DNA from 3 places in the Pseudoalteromonas sp. L23 genome. Region 2 is predicted to be linked to each of the others. Evidence: predicted binding sites of a transcription regulator. Region 2 holds the regulator's gene; each other region holds the start of a gene.

Region 1 (4,275 bases), on a different contig from region 2:
TGCCTTAAACTGGAAAAGCGCATTGATACTGGGGCTTGCGCAAATTACCGCTGTTATTCCCGGCACATCGCGTTCAGGTATTACCATCACCGCAGGTTTATTACTCGGGCTTGATAAGAAAAGTGCGGCGCGCTTTTCGTTTTTAATGTCTATTCCAGTCATTTCGATGATGGGATTGTATTACAGTTTAGAGCTTGCTACCGGCGATGAAGTGGTTGATTGGAATGCGTTATTAAGTGGTGCAGCACTGTCGTTTATCTCAGCTTATGCCTGTATCTTCTTTTTCCTGAAAATCATAGAGCGCATGGGCATGATGCCATTTGTCATTTACCGCTTGCTACTTGGGGTGGGATTAATCGCTTTCTTGAGCCTAAGTTAATCTGGGCTTTGGATAATTCAGCAAGGTTAACAGAAAAGCCAGCTTGATGAAGCTGGCTTTAGGGCCTGTTGGCCTTCGCTGTTTGATTTTTGTTCTTCTGAGTGTGTTTTGGTCGCGACGCTCGACTTGCCGCCTAGTAATCTAGGCAAAAGTTGAGCAACAATGAACAAAGCGCACTCAGGTGAACCCAAAGGGCAGCGCTTGATTGGCATTTCTTCTGTGTTGCCCCACAAGGATGTGGGGTAAGGTGACTTTGCAGGAGCACAAAGTCTTTATCGCCAGACTTACATAGAATGACTATGCTACGCAGGCTCTGCCTTGTATAAATACCAATCAAACTGCTGCAAAAACAAACTTGGAAGAGCAACAGGCCCTAGACTGCATTAAGCAATTTGCTTTTCCGCAAGGCATAATTCCATGGTCGCCTTCAACAGTCGATAAAGGTTTATAGATGCATCTATTTCTTCTTTACGGTTTGTTAAGCTCTCAATATTTAAGCCAAGAGAAATATCTAGATGTGAGCAGCTTTTTAAGATTTGATCTAGATTTTCTCTACAAATACGAATTGACTCACTTAGTGTATTGTCTGCATCTAACATGCGCCACTTGGTTGCTTCTGGTACTGAAATCCCCAGCCACTCCATAAACTGCAAGGTTTTTTCTCCACCACATGGAGTAAAGGTAAGAATAATGCGTTTTGGTGTTTGCCCTTGCTGTTTACAGGTGCGAGCATAGCTCGTAATAAGATCTATGGTTGCTTGAGCGTCATACACTGCTTGGGAAACAAAGAATTGGCAGCCTTGCTCTGTTTTATCAATTAACCTTTCGTGTTCATTACGCTTACTGGCGTGGCGCTCTGCGATAGTTACACCACCTAAGAAAAAGTCATCTTGATGATGCTTCAATACCTTATAGGCTTCAGAAAGCGGCAACTTAATATCGCCTTGTGAAGACGGACTGCCCACCAATACTAGATTGTTTAACCCATATTGCTGTTTTGTGCTGCTTAACCAATCGCCAAAAGCTTCACTGTCGCGCTGTGCCACACTTTTATACGTAATTACATCAAGGTGTGATAATTCGCGGATCAACTGACTATATTCACACGGATCAACGGTGTGCTTAAAAGGAAATGGACGCGGTACTTGAGTACGGCTGCTTTCATCTTGAATGTCATAGATGATCACGCCGTCGTATTCAATCTCATGTAAACGGCCCAAAAGCTTAGCGGCAATTGATTTTAGCTGCTCTGGGTCGGTGCCAATCTTAGGTGGTGTGGTACCAATTAAATATACCCCTTGGTTAGGGTCAATGATTTTCTCTTGAAGCGTTAAAGCCATAATCCTCATTCCACAAAAGCATTTCTGTATCTCTTTACTAATATAGCAGCCATTTAGACGTCTAGATAGATTTTTTTAATGAAAGAATTTCAATAATTATGAATTTATCTCAAGTGCTCAAACCAAAATTTCATATTTGTTTACACATTAGGATGGTAAATCACCTTGGAAATTAGCGAATTAGTATGGCTTTGGGGCATAATCAGGAGGTTTACTAACGTAAGTGAACACGACTTACTTAGAATAAAAAATATGATTAGGACCAAATTCATGAAATTCAAATTACTAGCAACCAGCTTTGCCGTAAGCTTAGCGCTTAGTGGCTGCGCAGCGACGAATTCAGACCAAGCCCAACAGTCAGCTGAAAGTACTCAAGCTGCCCAATCCAATAAAGTATTCGCCCAAGATTATGTTTTGGAAGAGCTAGAAAATGGCCTTCGCGTCATGGTAGTTAAAACTAACTATCCTGATGTGGTATCGCTACAGATCCCGGTTTCTGTTGGCTCGCGTAATGAAGTCGAAGCGGGTAAAACCGGCTTCGCTCACTTCTTTGAGCATATGATGTTCAAAGGCTCAGAAAAGTATCCACAAGACGTTTATTCAGACATTCTAAAAAATTCAGGTGTTGATAATCGCGCCTACACCACCAATGACTACACGAACTATCACCTAAATTTCTCGAAGCAGCATTTAGATAAAGTATTAGAAATCGAAGCGGATATCTTTCAGAACCTGACTTACAGTGAAGAACAGTTTCGTACTGAAGCACTAACCGTGAAAGGTGAATACCTTAAAAATAATGCCAGCCCAGTTCGAAAACTGCTTTCTGCGGTAAGAAAAGAAGCATTTGATAAACATACCTATAAACACACAACGATGGGCTTTTTTGAAGACATCGAAGCAATGCCAGATCAAATGGCCTATGGTAAAACCTTCTTTGAACGTTTTTACAAGCCAGAATACGTATCGCTTGTCATTGTGGGTGACGTAGATCCAAAAGAAACCATGGCTATGGTGAAAAAGCACTGGGGTAATTGGAAAAAGGGTGATTATCAAGCTGATATTCCAGTTGAGCCTAAACAAGAGAAAGCACGTTACGTCCATGAAAAATATGATGGCTTACCAGGTCACTGGTTGCTTGTTTCATATAAAGGCACTGCATGGGAGCCGAAGAAAAAAGATCGAGCTGCGCTTGATTTGATCTCGCAGTTATACTTCTCTCAAAACTCTGAGTTATATCAAGAGCTGGTGGTAGACAAACAGCTTGCAAGCCAAATGTTTACCTACAACCCTGAAACCAAAGACCCTGGTCTTCTGCATGTTTTCGTTAAAGTTGAAGATGAAAAAGATCTGGCGACAGTGCGTGATGCAATCAATAACACTTACGCAAAAGCACGCACAGAGCTGGTAGATGAAAATAAACTTGCTGCACTTAAATCAAACCTAAAGTACAGCTTTATTAACGGCCTTGACTCATCACAATCTATTGCTTCGACACTCGCAAGCTACATGCATTTTGAGCGTGACCCTGAAGTGGTGAATGCGCTTTATGCAAGTGCAGATAAAGTCACTGCGAAAGACATTCGTGATATTGCCAATAAATACTTTGTGGACAGCAGCCGCACAACGGTGACTATGTCTGCACTTGAGTCTGTGCCTGGTTTTGATAAGGAAGTTAACTTAGACAAGTTAGTAGCAAAAATGGACAAGCCAGTAACGCGTCATTTCAACGTATTAGACAAGACCAATAATTCACCGCTGGTGGATGTGAACTTTCTTTTTTACACAGGTGCTGCCGCAGATCCTGCAGGTAAAAAAGGTCTTGCTGCGCTTACTGCGGCTATGATTGCCAAAGGCGGAAGTGAGTCGCAATCATACAAAGAAATTCAAAAGGCGCTGTATCCTATTGCTGGTAGCTTCGGTTATCAAATCGATAAAGAAATGATTTCTTTACGTGGTCGTATTCATAAAGATAATGCAGATCAATGGTATGGCATTGTGAGTCAGCAGCTTTTGAGCCCAGGGTTCAGAGAAGATGATTTTAAACGTCTGAAAAAAGAGCTAATCGACGGCATTAAGGCTGGTTTGAAAGCGTCAAATGATGAAGAACTAGGTAAAGAAGTGCTTTATCACGAGCTGTACAAAGGCCACCCATACGAAAGCTATAACTTTGGTGATTTATCAGACTTAGAAGCAATCACACTGGATGACGTTAAGGTTTTTTACGCTCAGCAATTTACTCAAGCTAAACTTAACGTGGGTATCACAGGTGCACTCGATAAACAGCTAAAAGAAGCGATGTTTAACGATCTTGCGGCTTTACCTAAAGGCGAAGAAGCGCGTTTACAAGTGCCAGATGCCCCTAAACTATCTGGTCATCACGCAACCATCGTAGAAAAGAATGCAAAATCAACAGCGGTCTCTTTTGGTTTCCCAATCGACACGGTTCGTAGCAGCAAAGACTGGGCTGCGCTTTGGTTAGTGCGTTCATACTTTGGTGAGCATCGCAGTTCAAACAGCCACTTGTACCAGCGTATCCGTCAGGTACGTGGTATG
Region 2 (4,275 bases):
GTTAGTTAAGTTGCTATTTTCTTATTGTTTTTATAGTTGGTGTACATTTGTGCTAATTTTATACATTCTGTGCTGGTTTTAGCGTCTTGTTTTTTAAGTTTTAGTCATTTTATTTGTGAAATATTTCTTAAAATTGAGCTTATCTTCTCGGAAAAGTATAGAAAATACCATGCTAGTGGATAGACCTGATTTTACTTGAATAATGAGCAAAACTCGGTATTGTGTGAATACGGTCGATTAACTATATGTCCTATTGACATACCGCGACAGCAAAGCACATACGCTTGTTGAGTGGTTGAATGTCGTCGCTCATATAGTTAATCGCACTGTGTGTTGCTGTAACCAGCTAGCTAGGTTGCCAACATTCAGAATGCGAACGTTTACCACACTCTCACATTAACTTCGTAGGAAAATATCGCGCCATGACAGACTTTCGTCAACAAGCTCTAGATTATCACGAGAAGCCCGTTCCAGGTAAAATCAGTGTTGAACTCACTAAACCTGCCGAGACCGTAAAAGACTTGGCACTTGCATACAGCCCAGGTGTTGCAGAGCCAGTACGTGAAATCGCGGCTGATCCGGCGAATGCATACCGTTACACGGGTAAAGGAAATATGGTTGCGGTGATCAGTAATGGTACGGCAATTCTTGGCTTGGGTAACTTAGGTCCTTTGGCGTCAAAGCCTGTTATGGAAGGTAAGGCACTATTATTTAAGCGTTTTGCGGGCCTTGATTCAATCGATATCGAAGTTAAGCACAACACCACTGAAGACTTCATCAATACTGTGGCAAATATCGCAGACACATTTGGTGGTATTAACCTTGAAGATATTAAAGCGCCAGAGTGTTTTGAAATTGAGCGCGCGCTAATTGAACGTTGTGACGTTCCTGTATTCCATGATGATCAGCACGGCACTGCAATTGTAACCGCTGCGGGTATGCTGAATGCGTTGGAAATCCAAGGTAAAGATATTCATGATGCGATTATTGTGTGTCTTGGCGCGGGTGCAGCCGCTATTGCTTGTATGGAATTACTGATCAAATGCGGTGCCCAACGTGAGCACATCTATATGCTGGACAGAAAAGGCGTGATCCATACTCGTCGTGATGACCTAAATGAATACAAAGAGCTGTTTGCAAACAACACGGATAAGCGTACGTTACAAGACGTGATTGCGGATGCGGACGTATTTGTTGGTGTTTCTGGCCCAGACTTACTTTCTGCTGAGGATCTAAAGCTAATGGCTGACAAGCCAGTGGTATTCGCTTGTTCTAACCCAGACCCTGAGATCAGCCCTGAAGTTGCACACGGTGCACGTAATGATTTGATCATGGCGACAGGCCGCTCGGATTATCCAAACCAAGTAAATAACGTACTGTGTTTCCCGTTTATCTTCCGTGGTGCCCTTGATGTACGCGCAACCGCTATCAATGACGAGATGAAGATTGCAGCGGTTGAAGCAATTAGAACGATTGCGAAAGAGCCTGTACCTGCTGAAGTGTTAAAAGCGGCTGACGTAGATAGTCTAGAGTTTGGTCCTGAGTATATTATTCCAAAACCAATGGATCCACGTTTGTTACCTCGTATCGCAAAAGCGGTAGCGGTAGCTGCAATTGAATCAGGCGTGGCACAAATCGATATGCCAGCTGGATATATGGAATAGTACCATTGGTATTATTCAAATGAAAAAGCCTCGATTGAGGCTTTTTTTGTGTCTGTATTTCCAGAGCGAAAGAGCAGTTATCACTCTTCGTTTATTTCTGGGATCTCCAAACCGCGCTCTTCCATTATTTGTCTTACCTCTAAAGGAATACGCTCTGGATTATCTTTTCTCAAGTCTTCATCGCTCGGCAGTGGCTGACCTGTGAAGGCATGTAGAAACGCCTCACATAAAAGCTCACTGTTCGTGGCATGACGTAAGTTATTCACTTGGCGACGTGTACGCTCATCAGTTAGCACTTTGAGTACATTCAGAGGTATGCTCACCGTGATCTTTTTTACTTGCTCTGCTTTCTTACCGTGTTCTGCATATGGGTGAATATACTCACCGTTCCATTTTGCCATAATTGTGTACTTGCCTCAGTTACATCAATGCCAATATGACTGGGTTCTGGTCTACATTATTCACCAACCGCATGAATATAGGGATAACCTTACGAATTAAAGATAAATCCCAAACTCAAATAGATGAATAAACTAATCCGCCATAGCGAGATAGAAGAATCTCTGCCATAGTTTTCAATAACTCAGTCGTATTAGCAACGCCTAGAGTGGCGAAATTTTATCGGTTTAAAAAAGATAGTCAAATACTAGTTATTTAGCCATTTAGCAGTATAAATGTTTTGACTTCTGGTTTCTGTTGCTCTAACCTTTTAGACGTCTAAACATCCAACTATCTAGGTGACCTTATGAGTCAAGTTAATAAATCGACGGTAGCAGTGCGTCACGGTATAGAAGCTGATAAAGCGCATGGGGCAGTAGTGCCACCGCTTTACCTTTCTACCACCTATTCTTTTGCCGATTTTGATACCAAACGCGACTACGATTATGGCCGCAGCGGTAACTTTAATCGTGATGTGCTTGCACAGGCACTTACCGAACTTGAAGGTGGTGCTCGTAGTATTATTACCGCCACTGGCATGGCTGCCGTTCACCTAGTAACTCAACTGCTTAACCATGACGATACGCTGGTTATTCCACATGACTGCTATGGTGGTAGCTATCGCTTGTTTACATCGCTTGCAAAGCGTGGATTGCTCAAATTAACAGTCTTGGATCTCACGCAACCTGAAAGTCTTGCGCAGCTGCAGCAGATCAAACCTAAATTAGTTTGGATTGAAACACCAAGTAACCCAATTTTGCGGTTAACGGATATAGAAGCTGTCGTAAATGCAGCACACGCTGTGGGGGCTTTGGTCGCCGCTGACAACACCTTCTTGTCTCCTGCATTACAAAACCCCATTGCCTTTGGCGTGGATGTCGTCGTGCATTCAACCACTAAATATATCAATGGTCATTCTGATGTAGTGGGGGGCGCGGTGATCGCGCGTACACAGGAATTGGGTGATGAGTTAGCTTGGTGGGCGAATAATATCGGTATTACCGGTGCACCTTTTGACAGTTACCTTACCCTACGTGGACTGCGCACCTTAAATGTGCGTTTACGCCAACATCAAGAAAATGCTCAGCTTATTGCAGAATATTTAGAAAAGTCGCCGTATGTTAGCCAAGTTTATTACCCTGGCCTTGAGTCGCATCCTCAACACGAACTTGCGAAAAAACAACAGCTCGGCTTTGGTGGCATGGTGAGCTTTGATATCAAAGGCGATCTGCAAACATCTGCGAAGTTTTTAACGTCTCTAACGCACTTTTCATTGGCAGAATCTTTAGGTGGGGTTGAGAGTCTTATTTGTCATCCAGCGACGATGACACACGCGGGTATGGATCCGCAAGCACGTTTAGAAGCGGGAGTGGGCGACACGTTGATTCGTATTTCTGTAGGCATTGAAGATGCACAGGATCTCATTGCAGATCTGGAAGCGGGATTTGCATGTATTGATGAAAGTCAGGCGAGTGATGATGCTAAGTCATTCAAATTAACGCCTGCACATACAGTAGCGTTGTGGTGAGTAAATGGCAAAAGTAGTACATAAGTTTGGTGGTTCGAGTTTAAGCTCGCCAGAGCGTTATCAGGCGGTTGCCAAGATAGTGTTAGAGCAATGTCAACTAGGTGACAGTGTTGTGGTTTCTGCTGCAGGAAAAACAACGAATACCCTAGTGAAGTTATGGCAAAGCTTTGAGCAGCAAGATGTTCGCGCATTCAACGATGTTTTATTACAAGTTGAAAATCATCAACGTGAATTAATTGATGCCCTGTTTGTAGGTGAACAACACAGTGTGTTACTCAAACAGCTTGTCAATGAGCTGCAAGCAATCGCTTCAGGACGAGAAGAACAGCATCTTCACTACGCGAGTTTACTTGCACATGGAGAGCTATGGTCGGCTCGTATATTAGCAAACTACCTAAGTTCTCAAGGTATCGAAGCCAAAGCTATCGACGCTCGTACGTTATTTGTACAACAAGAGGGGGTGTTACTACACGCCCATAACAAAGAAGCGTGCTATCGCGCAATTGATGATCACGCTATCTATATCGTTACCGGTTTTATTGCCGCAAATGCACAAGGTGAAACGGTGACTTTAGGCCGAAATGGCAGTGACTATAGCGCGACTTTGTTGGCAAGTTATCTTGATGCGGCTCAAGTATCAATTTG
Region 3 (4,275 bases), on a different contig from region 2:
TATACCAACCTGGCTTTGCAGTGATTTCAGGCTTTTTGCCATGTGCAGCTTCGTACGCAGCTTCGAAAGCGCTTAGTACTTCAGTTTTATCTAGTTTACTCATCGTAGATCCTAGTCGTGTTGTACGCGGATACGCGGGTTAAGATTAAACTCTATTTATACCCATATTTGCGCAAATTTTCAATTTTTTACGTTTTTCAGCGCCAATTTATCGAACTTTAGCCTGGTTTTGATGCCTTTTTCGACGCTTAAAGTGCTTCAGGGTCGATAATGCGACGTATCGTGATCCACATACTACCAACTTGTTCATGCCAAATTCGAGTGACTATATCTAGCGCCTTATCATTTGCGATAAACTGCCGACTTAATGGGAGTGACTTAAAATTATAAAACTCTGTCGGGGCAGGGAATACTTCAACGCCTTGTGCTTCAAATAGGTTTTTTGCGCGTTTCATGTGCGAAGCTGACGTGACAAGTGCAACATCATAATCTACCAAAACGGGCGCGAGCATTTTCGCTTCGTCTGCGGTGTCTTTGGCATTGTGGTTTTGCTTGATACGGGTAGCGGAAATACCTAAGCTCTGTGCAGTTTTAGCCATGAGTCCTGCGCTTGTTGCGTTGCCATAGCCATAACCAGAAACATACAGCTGGGCTTTTGGGTAAATATTAGCAAGTCTAATGCCTTCAACTAGTCGAGCTAAACCGCAACTACCTAATTGAGCATTACTGGGGAGGGAATCATCGGGGTATAAATTACAACCAAGCACAACAATTCTGTCTATGTTTTTGTGCCTGCTTGGATTGAATGCGGTGAGCGTGCCCTTATCCCACTCGATAATGTGTTGCGCGACATAAGGAGTGGATATGCTCCAAGTAGTTAGTAGGACCAACCAGACTGCGATATACGACCCTTTGCGTGTTTTGGCGATAAAAAACATGAGCCCCATAAGTGCAACCAAAGATAACGGTAACGGCATCAGAAGTTGACCGATAACCTTTTTGACTTCAAACATTTAAACATGCCTTAGATTTAGATAAGCCTGACGCAATGCTAGCATGAGATGGGAGCTGTAGAAATGTATAACAATTAGGGCTCAAAAAGAGCCCAGTCAACTATCTTGCCGTGGTTTTACGGCAGGTATTCAGAAAATGGCGATAAACAGGGTTATCTTTCATGCTTTTCTTCATTGCTAAATACATTGGACGATTTAGCCCAAGAGCGCCTAGAGGAATCGATTTAATCAGCCCTTGGCTTTCATACGGTGTGACCAACCAGTCTGGTAATGCCGCAACCCCCATACCTGCACTCACAAGTTGGAAGATTAATAAACCTTGATCGACGGTTTTTAGCGTACCATCAAAGCGTGCATTTTGAATAAAGTGCTTAAATATGTCCTGACGCTCGCGAGGAATAGGGTAAGAAATGATGGTTTCATCTTTTAGGTCGAGTGCTGTGACATAGGCCTTCTTGGCCAATTCGTGATCTGGTGCAACGATTAACTTTAATTTAAAGTCAAAAAGATGCGCGTATTCGAGCTGTTCTGGTTCTCGAATGTCCGAAGTAAGCACTAAGTCCAGCTCATCTTCAATAAGGTCAGGAATCGCATCATAGCTAAAGCCTCGTTCGTAATCGACTTTAATGTCAGGCCAAAAGGTATTGAATTCTTTAATTGTTGGCAGCAACCAGTGAAAACAAGCATGACATTCCACGCTTAATCTGAGTTGTGAGATGGGCTGGTTAAGGCTTTCCTTCAAACGACACTTTGTTGCTTCAACTTTAGGCAATACATCATTGGCGAGCTCTAATAGCAACATGCCTTGAGGGGTAAAGCGTACCGGTTGGGTCTTGCGCTCGAATAGTTGGCAGTCGAGTTTGTTCTCTAGATCTTTGATCTGATGAGATAAAGCGGATTGAGTCAGGAATAGCTCTCGTGCTGTATTCACAAGAGAACCAGTTTCTTTCAAGGTGGAGATAGTCTTTAGGTGCTTTATATCAATCATTATCAACAATTCTCATATTTGAAGTGAGCAAATCTCAGCATTACTCAATATTACGATTCTATTTAGTTATTATCAATGTCTAGACGTCTAAATACCTGCGGTGAATTGTTCAAAAATTCACAAATCCACTATAACACTAAAAATGACAGCGTTGTCACTACTTCTGTAAAAATTTTGCAAAAAATTACAAATTAATTTTATTCATATGAAATCTGAAAAAGCATCAATTGTTGTTTTTGATTATGATAATTAAATTTAGACATCCATACATCTAGACGGAATTAAAATCATGGCATTAACACATAATTTGGGTTTTCCACGCGTAGGCAAAAAACGTGAACTTAAATTTGCAGTAGAGCGCTATTGGTCGGGCGACTTAACGCAAGACGACTTAATCGCGGAAGGAAAGCGCATTCGTGCAGAAAATTGGGCATTGCAAGCTGATGCTGGTGTTGACCTTCTCCCTGTCGGCGATTTTGCTTGGTATGATCACGTGTTGAATATTTCATTACTTGTCGGCGCTATTCCTAGTCGTCACAAAAATGATGAGTCTGTAAATCTCGATACTTTGTTTCGGATTGGCAGGGGTCGAGCACCTAGCGGCTGTGCGTGTGCAGCAAGTGAAATGACAAAATGGTTCAACACCAATTATCATTACATCGTCCCTGAGCTAACTCAAACACAGGAGTTTGCTCTGACTTGGACTGAGTTATTCATTCAAGTAGAGGAAGCACAATTACTTGGCTACCGAGCAAAACCCGTCTTGGTCGGCCCGGTAACCTATCTCTACTTAGCTAAATGTGTTGGCCAAGAGTTTGATAAATTAGTTTTATTAGATAAGTTATTGGCTGTATATCAGCAGGTACTTGCCAAGCTTGCAGCTCAAGGTGTTGAGTGGGTACAAATTGATGAACCTATTTTAGCACTGGAAATCGACGATGCTTATCGTAACGCGCTGCGCCGGAGTTTTGATGCGTTGAGTGGCCAAGGAGTAAAAGTGTTGTTGGCCAGTTATTTTGACTCCGTACAAGCGCATGTTGAAGATATTCAATCTTACCCCGTAGAAGGCGTGCATTTTGACTGCGTAACGGCAAACTACGACTTGGCTGCGTTAGAGGAAGTAGTTGGGCAAGATAGCGTACTGTCTCTCGGAATTGTGAATGGTCGTAACATTTGGCGCTCGGATCTCGAAGGTGTATATCAGCAACTTGCTCTGGTTCATGAACGTCGCGGTGATAATCTCTGGCTCGCTCCTTCGTGCTCATTATTACATACGCCAGTGGACTTAGAGCAAGAGCAAAAGCTTGATAGTGAGTTAAAGTCTTGGCTCGCATTTGCCAAACAAAAAGGGCAAGAGCTGGCATTATTGAAAAATGCATTGGAGCAGCGTGATATTACCCAGTTGGTCGAATATTCTAAGCCTGTAAAAGCGCGTTTGACTTCTACTCGAGTGAATAATAATGAGGTGCAGCAGCGTGTTTCAGCGCTTACAGCAAAAGACGGTCAACGCACGAGTGAATTCGCAACCAGAATTAAAAAGCAAGCACAATCGCTAAATTTACCCTTATTGCCAACCACAACGATAGGCTCTTTCCCACAAACCCAAGCTATTCGTAAGGCGCGACGTGATTATAAAGCGGGTACGTTGAGTACTGATGCTTATCAAAGCCAGATGGAAGCGGAGATCCGTTATGCCGTTGAAGAACAAGAAGCGCTTAACTTAGATGTGCTTGTACATGGCGAAGCAGAGCGCAATGATATGGTTGAGTATTTTGGTGAATTACTCGAAGGTTTTGCCTTTACTCAGTTTGGTTGGGTGCAAAGTTATGGGTCGCGCTGTGTTAAACCCCCTGTGATCTGGGGAGATGTCTCGCGTGCAGCACCAATGACAGTGAAGTGGACGAGTTATGCACAGAGCTTAACCAAAAAACCGATGAAGGGCATGCTAACAGGGCCGGTGACTATTTTATTTTGGTCGTTTGTCAGAGATGACTTAGATAAGCCGAGCATCGCGAATCAAATCGCATTAGCACTGAGAGATGAAGTAGTGGATTTGCAAAATGCAGGGATTAAGGTGATCCAAATCGATGAGCCTGCATTTAGAGAAGGGATGCCACTCAAAGCCAGTCAGTGGAAAACTTACTTAGCGTGGGCGGCATATGCGTTTAGGGTATCTGCAAGTGGTGTGAATGACGAAACACAGATCCATACGCATATGTGTTATTCGGAGTTTAACGATATTATCGCCGCCATAGCGGATATGGATGCGGACGT

What was found. The regulator MetJ, encoded in region 2, represses methionine synthesis genes. The targets are predictions, from matches to a motif close to TAGACGTCTAGACGTCTA.
Positions count from the first base shown of each region.
Region 1: a site for MetJ is predicted at 1,766-1,783, ahead of L3V43_RS03315 (methylenetetrahydrofolate reductase). Genes of this name have one in related genera too.
Region 3: a site for MetJ is predicted at 2,074-2,091, ahead of metE (5-methyltetrahydropteroyltriglutamate--homocysteine S-methyltransferase). Genes of this name have one in related genera too.

Region 1 is NZ_JAKKCW010000001.1:738,434-742,708, reverse strand. Features, by position in the region: gene L3V43_RS03320 (undecaprenyl-diphosphate phosphatase) at 1-379, shown strand, start outside; gene L3V43_RS23785 (hypothetical protein) at 406-591, opposite strand; gene L3V43_RS03315 (methylenetetrahydrofolate reductase) at 763-1,719, opposite strand; gene L3V43_RS03310 (pitrilysin family protein) at 1,990-4,275, shown strand, end outside.
Region 2 is NZ_JAKKCW010000006.1:262,576-266,850, reverse strand. Features, by position in the region: gene L3V43_RS12675 (malic enzyme-like NAD(P)-binding protein) at 423-1,664, shown strand; gene metJ (met regulon transcriptional regulator MetJ) at 1,745-2,065, opposite strand; gene metB (cystathionine gamma-synthase) at 2,410-3,630, shown strand; gene metL (bifunctional aspartate kinase/homoserine dehydrogenase II) at 3,635-4,275, shown strand, end outside.
Region 3 is NZ_JAKKCW010000001.1:276,150-280,424, reverse strand. Features, by position in the region: gene L3V43_RS01310 (hypothetical protein) at 1-103, opposite strand, end outside; gene L3V43_RS01305 (ElyC/SanA/YdcF family protein) at 249-1,013, opposite strand; gene L3V43_RS01300 (LysR substrate-binding domain-containing protein) at 1,114-2,001, opposite strand; gene metE (5-methyltetrahydropteroyltriglutamate--homocysteine S-methyltransferase) at 2,291-4,275, shown strand, end outside.